DNA from 3 places in the Nostoc sp. DSM 114160 genome. Region 2 is predicted to be linked to each of the others. Evidence: predicted binding sites of a transcription regulator. Region 2 holds the regulator's gene; each other region holds the start of a gene.
What was found. The regulator HrcA, encoded in region 2, represses chaperone genes, less so after heat shock. The targets are predictions, from matches to a motif close to TTAGCACTCNNGANTCNNGAGTGCTAA.

Region 1 (2,276 bases), on a different contig from region 2:
GTCCAGCAAGGATACGTATAGCAGTAGTATCTATAATGCGCTATTATATATCGCTTTGAAAGGGGCGGGGTAAAAAACACTGATTAAATAATAATCTTTCGGACTCACAAGTAAGTATTGGCTTAAAGATGACCCTACCTCAAAACCAACCCGCACTTTCTTAAAGCCTACTGCTATACCATATCCTTTCGTTGTTAAGCCTCTATGAGGTGTTCACAAGAAACTAAGGAAGTTTCAGGCAAAAGATGGATTGAAAACGCATATTCTTCTACCACCTTATTACCTATTCAGTGTTCTCGGACGATCCGCAGAGTAACTTCCGGGTTTGCTTGGCGATACCAGACACCATCAGGGTAAATCACCATTATGGATCTAGAACCAGAAACACGCAAGCAGTTGGCTTTAGTTTTATAGACGCAAATAGAATAACTTTAGTACGGCTCATCGAGTTTTAAATCTTTAAGTCGCTTTTTTAAGTAATTCCAGAATTCCAGACTAGCTCGTTTTGAGCAGCAATTGCCTGGTCAGCGCAAATAAAAATGTCTCGCTGAATTTTTGCAAGTCCTAAACTTTCTACACAATTACTTAGGGTCTTATGTTCTAAAGATTGAGTTTTTTTAGGAATTTGATGGTTGGACTGGATCGCTGTCACTGTATTGTTACTCATCGAGCGGCTCCCTGATTACAGTTCTATAACAATTTGCAAGCTTTGCAAATAAAGTTGACTGAGAAGGGGAGTGGGGAATGGGGAAAAATTCTTATAACTCCTAACTCTTAACTTTTGTACAGACGCGATTAATCGCGTCTCTACTCTTAACTTCCCACCCCCTACTCTCTTCGTAACTTACAGAACAAAACCCGCAAGGTATAAATAATTAAGCATTTATACTTAAGTACATCTATGACCTTCTAGTTCGGGAACCCGTACTCAAGGCATTCTTGCCATTGAACGCCAGTTTTCGGTAAATTAGCACTCAGGAGTTGAGAGTGCTAAACTCTGGAGAGGAGAAAATAATTATGGCAGCTTTATCTCTAAGCGTTTCTACAGTTAAACCTTTAGGCGATCGCGTTTTTATAAAAGTGAGCGCCTCTGAGGAAAAGACCGCAGGTGGTCTGTATTTGCCCGATACCGCCAAGGAAAAGCCCCAAGTAGGGGAAGTAGTGGCTCTTGGCCCTGGCAAGCGCAATGACGATGGAAACCGTCAGGAATTGGAAATTAAAGTTGGCGATAAGGTGCTGTACTCTAAGTACGCTGGCACTGACATCAAGCTCGGCACTGAAGAATATGTACTGCTTTCTGAAAAAGATATTTTAGCAGTTGTGATCTAATTGTCATTAGTCACTGGTCATTAGTCATTAGCCAATGACAAAGGACAAAAGACAAAGGACAAAGGACAAAGGACAAATGACAAAGGACAAATAATATGGCAAAGCGCATTATCTACAACGAAAACGCCCGTCGCGCCCTAGAGCGAGGCATTGACATCCTGGCTGAGTCTGTAGCTGTTACCCTTGGCCCTAAAGGTCGTAACGTAGTCTTAGAAAAGAAATTTGGCGCACCGCAAATCGTCAATGATGGTGTAACGATCGCCAAAGAAATCGAATTAGAAGACCACATTGAAAACACTGGTGTAGCTCTGATTCGTCAAGCTGCTTCTAAGACCAATGATGCAGCGGGCGATGGTACTACCACCGCTACCGTTTTAGCTCATGCGATCGTCAAAGAAGGCTTGCGGAACGTTGCAGCTGGTGCTAACGCAATTTCCCTCAAGCGTGGTATTGACAAAGCTACTGGCTTCCTTGTAGACAAAATTGCTCAACACGCCCGTCCAGTGGAAGATTCCAAAGCCATTGCCCAAGTTGGTGCGATCTCGGCTGGTAACGACGAAGAAGTTGGTCAGATGATTGCCCAAGCAATGGACAAGGTGGGCAAGGAAGGCGTAATTTCCCTAGAAGAAGGGAAATCTATGTTCACCGAGTTGGAAATCACTGAAGGGATGCGCTTTGATAAAGGCTACATCTCTCCTTATTTCGCTACCGATGCTGAACGGATGGAAGCGGTTTTTGATGAACCTTTCCTACTGCTAACTGATAAGAAAATCGCTTTGGTACAAGACCTTGTACCAGTGTTAGAGCAAGTAGCTCGTGCTGGTCGTCCTTTGGTAATTATCGCCGAAGATATTGAAAAAGAAGCTTTGGCAACCTTGGTAGTAAATCGTTTACGCGGTGTACTTAACGTGGCTGCTGTTAAGGCTCCTGGCTTTGGCGATCGCCGC
Region 2 (2,276 bases):
AGGCCAGATGCCCATGAGGTTGAATAGTGCTATGACTAAGGGGTTAATGCCTTGCCACTGTCCAATAGAAAGGTTTTTGATTAACTCGAATGTACCAGGTTGCTCAGGAGGCGCGAGGAAAAAAGCATAGACAACAAATCCCAGCCACAGTAGACTAAAGGCAATTTTTCTAAGCATGAAAGATTTAAGTAGTATTAATTATTGATTTTGCCGTTACAAATCCGGCTATCTGCTTGCTATGGTATTGTTTGCTCGCCTAGAGGCGTAGCGGCTTGTTCCTAAAGATTAATCGCTAATTAAGGATTGAAATAACTGAAAGCTTCTGAGAGATAATCAGCAGCAGATGCTACTACTGCGATCGCACTTTCATAATCTAGGCGCGTTGGCCCCAAAACTCCCACACTTCCTACAGGTATCGAACCTCGGCGATAGTTAGAAGAAATCAAGGTGCAGGTGCGTATCGGTTCTAATGGATTTTCTGCGCCAATGCGAACCGTTACTTTTGGTTTTCCACCATCCTCCGGTTCTGGTTCTTCAAATATTAATCGCCACAGTTGGTCTTGTTCTTCCTCCAACAGGTGGATAATTGTTTGTACCTGCTGTAACTGGGAAAATTCTGGTTGGCGCAAAACTTCTGACACACCCCGAACCATAATTTGGGTTGCAGTCGGTGCAAGAGTGCGACGAGTCAATTCGGCAACTGAGTTTTTCAAAAATTCCCCGTAGCGTTGGAACTCTTGATCTAGTTCGCTCCAGTTGAGGTTGGCTAATTCCAACAGACTTCGCCCCCGCAAGTGGGTATTCAAAAAGTTAGAAACAATCTGCAACTCGCGATCGATTACCTCTGAATCTCGTTGTGTTTCTTCTGGTGTTGGCGACAAATCCATCAATTTAGAATGTGTCTCATAACCATCAGTCACTACAATCAGCATGATCCGCCCAGCTTCAATTTGCACTAATTGCAGATGTCGCAATAGCGCTGTAGTCGTTTGCGGCATAGTGATCAAGCTAATACAACCACTCAAGGTTGCTAAAATCTGCGCGGCTCCTTGTAGTAAGGTTTCTAAACTGCGATCTTCCCACTGGAGATGCTTTTGCAGTGCTATCTCTACTTCTCGCCCTAAAGTTTCTGTTCGTATAGTTTCTGTCTGCGACACGCTGCGCGAACGCAGAGAAGGTGTAATTAGCTGGTCAACATAAATACGATAACCTGAATCTGAAGGTACACGTCCAGCAGAAGCGTGTGGTTGGTAGAGCAATCCAGACTTTTCTAAAACACCCATGACATTGCGAATTGTCGCCGAGCTTACGCCAAGGTCATACTCCTCGACCAAAGCCTTTGAACCAACAGGCTCTGCCGTAGCAATGTAGTGACGTACCGTTGCCCAAAGTATATGCTGTTGTCGATTTGTTAACTGAACTTCCATTATCCTATGTTTTGCTGAAGGCAAATTTTAATCAAACTCTGAAGAAATTTGTGAATTTAATCGAAAACAGAGAATATTAATAATTTATTAAGATAGCAAATTATATAATTATATTATGATAAGTATTTTTAAAGTTTATATACATACAGCATTTTTTAAGAGTAGGGTTGAAATAGTAGCTCAACCTTTTTTCAAAAGCTGCTAGTTATAATGTACCCTTACGATGCTTCTTTCTAACCGTACTTTTGCACAAATTTGCGCTTGCAATAGTATTATTAGATACATATCTGTTGACAATGGCTAGTGCTAAAGTGGGATTTGGGCACAGTCAAAAAGTTTTGTGCAAATGTACTTTATGCCCAAATTGCAGGCTTTTCGGTGAGCCTATAAAGTGATGTACTTATGCCTCTAGCATAGCAAAAGTCAGATGGAAGAGTCAGTTCCATCTGAGTGACGTATCCCAGCAAAAGCTAATACTGGGGAATTGAAGGGTCTACTAATTGGGAATAGGCATCAATACCACCCGAAATATTTTGCACATTTGTAAAACCTTGAGCAATCAACCACTGGCACATTTGGGCAGAGCGGATGCCGTGGTGGCATAACACCAAGGTTTCGGCTTCGGGATTGAAGAGGGTAGGTACTCGATCTCCCCATTCGGCAAATTGACTTAAAGGTAGGTTTACAAAGCCCTCAATGCTAGCGATCGCCAATTCTTCTGGTTCACGCACATCTACTAGCTGAATACTTACATCACTAGAAGAAAGACGTTGCGCCAGTTCTTCTACACTAATTTGGTTCATGGGTTGACTAAAAGAATTCCCGATAAACAGTCCTAATCCTATTTAT
Region 3 (2,276 bases), on a different contig from region 2:
TTGTCAATGGTGATTTTGCGGGCAGTTCCCAGCGCTTCTAGAGAAGCGGTATCCAAGCTTAAGCCGATTTCTTCTGAAATCAACTGTCCATCAGTGAGAATCGCAATATCTTCTAACAAAGCTTTGCGGCGATCGCCAAATCCAGGTGCTTTAATCCCTGCCACGGCTAGTACACCCCGCGCTTTGTTCACCACCAAAGTTGCTAAAGCATCACCTTCGACATCTTCAGCGATAATTAGCAACGGCTGACCAGAACGGGCAACTTTTTCCAACACAGGCACTAAATCTTGGATACTGCTGATTTTTTTGTCAGTAATCAAAATCCGGGCGTTTTCAAATTCGACGATTTGCCGTTCATTGTTGGTGACGAAGTAGGGAGAAATATAACCTCTATCAATCTGCATCCCCTCAACTACTTCTAATTCAGTTGTCAGGGATTTAGATTCTTCAACGGTAATTACACCATCTTTGGTGACTTTTTCCATTGCTTGGGCTAACATTTGACCAACTTCTTCATCGTTACCAGCAGAGACAGTGGCAACTTGAGCGATCGCACTTCCTTCTACTGGCTTGGCTATTTTGGCAATTTCTTCTACTAATGCCTCAATAGTTTTGTCGATCCCGCGTCTCAAGCTCACAGGGTTACTACCTGCGGCGACGTTCTTCAAACCTTCTTTAATTAAGGCTTGTGCTAAAACTGTGGCGGTGGTTGTCCCATCTCCAGCGACATCTTTAGTTTTTGAGGCCACTTCCTGGATGAGTCTTGCACCAGTATTTTCCAAAGGATCTTCTAATTCAATTTCCTTGGCAACAGTGATACCATCGTTGACAATTTGAGGTGCGCCAAATTTTTTCTCTAAAAGGACATTGCGACCTTTGGGCCCCAAGGTGATTTTTACGGCATCGGCAAGGGCGTTAACACCCCTTTCTAGAGATCGCCGCGATTCCTCGTCAAATGCAATAATTTTCGCCATGTTTCATTTCTCCAGCGCTTCCATTAGACAATTTAGCACTCACAGCGCCAGAGTGCTAATCTCTCAGGCTGCTCAAGTTACAAATGGAAATAAAAAAATTGATTAATATACAGGTGATGCTCATATTAGATACTGGCAGTAATGCTTGAATTGGGAGATGAATCTAGACAACTCCCTTAAGTCCCTTGGTATTGCCGACCCTAGCGGCACCGGCTGGTTGGCAGTAGTATTTACGTTCCTCTTGGCTTGGCTTGTAACTTGGCGTTTAATTCCGACAGTACGCAAATTCGCCTTGCGGGTAGGTTGGGCTGACCAACCCAACGCCCGGCGACTCAATCGAGAACCTTTACCCAATGCAGGGGGGCTGGCTATCTACGCGGGCGTGATTGCTGCGCTGGTACTAGCTAGCCTTTTACGACCGATCGAACTCCAAAACGTATTGGCTCAGGTGCTCACTATTCTGTTGGGGGGTTCGATATTAGTCCTTGTGGGCTTTATTGACGATCAGTTTGGCTTACCGCCCTCTGTGCGATTGTGGGCGCAAATTGTCACGGCACTTTTGCTGGTAGCTAATGGCATCAGTGTCAAAGTCCTGTTTGGCACTCCCATCGATTCACTTCTGTCCATGTTGCTAACAGTACTATGGGTAGTAGGGATTACCAACGCCATCAATTTGATGGATGGTATGGATGGCTTGGCAGGAGGAATTAGCTTTATAACCGCCATGAGTTTATTGGGCGTTGGTGCCCAATTTAACAATCGTGCTGCGGCAATCTTAGTCCTCGCAGCTTTGGGAGGTGCTGCACTAGGATTTTTGCGCCATAATTTCCATCCATCACGAATTATTATGGGTGATGCCGGAGCATACTTTTTCGGTTATGTCCTGGCAGCAACTAGTATTTTAGGCAAACTGCAACAAAACACAGTTTATGCCCTAATTCCTACGGTTTTATTTCTGTTGTTACCGGTGCTAGACACCACTCAAGTATTTGTGCGGCGGCTACTAGCGGGAAATAACCCTCTGAGTACTCCAGGTAAAGACCATCTGCACCACCGCTTACTTGCTTGGGGACTCTCCCAGCGCCATGCTGCGTTTACCCTTTGGTCAATTACCTTAGTTTTCAACTTGCTGGCGATGAGAATACAAGGTATGAGTTTGGCTGTGATGCTGGCTACCGCCAGTAGCATTATCCTGCTTTTGGGCTTTACAGTCTGGCAAAGGATACGCCAACAGCCTTAGTTACTTGTAGGGTGGGCATTGCAGTGCTAGCCCTACTATGTTTATTCAGTTGATCAAAAATT

Region 1: groES (co-chaperone GroES) is a predicted target of HrcA. The motif match lies at 968-994, and genes of this name have one in related genera.
Region 3: groL (chaperonin GroEL) is a predicted target of HrcA. The motif match lies at 1,007-1,033, and genes of this name have one in related genera.

Annotation. Positions count from the first base shown of each region.
Region 1 covers NZ_JBPFGO010000002.1:1,298,210-1,300,485, forward strand. The annotation lists gene NSTCB13_RS22715 (hypothetical protein) at 473-667, opposite strand; gene groES (co-chaperone GroES) at 1,018-1,329, shown strand; gene groL (chaperonin GroEL) at 1,425-2,276, shown strand, end outside.
Region 2 covers NZ_JBPFGO010000001.1:576,464-578,739, reverse strand. The annotation lists gene NSTCB13_RS02730 (DUF2834 domain-containing protein) at 1-177, opposite strand, end outside; gene hrcA (heat-inducible transcriptional repressor HrcA) at 297-1,427, opposite strand; gene NSTCB13_RS02720 (rhodanese-like domain-containing protein) at 1,898-2,230, opposite strand.
Region 3 covers NZ_JBPFGO010000003.1:1,035,333-1,037,608, reverse strand. The annotation lists gene groL (chaperonin GroEL) at 1-974, opposite strand, end outside; gene NSTCB13_RS29750 (MraY family glycosyltransferase) at 1,132-2,214, shown strand; gene NSTCB13_RS29745 (Rpn family recombination-promoting nuclease/putative transposase) at 2,276-2,276, opposite strand, start outside.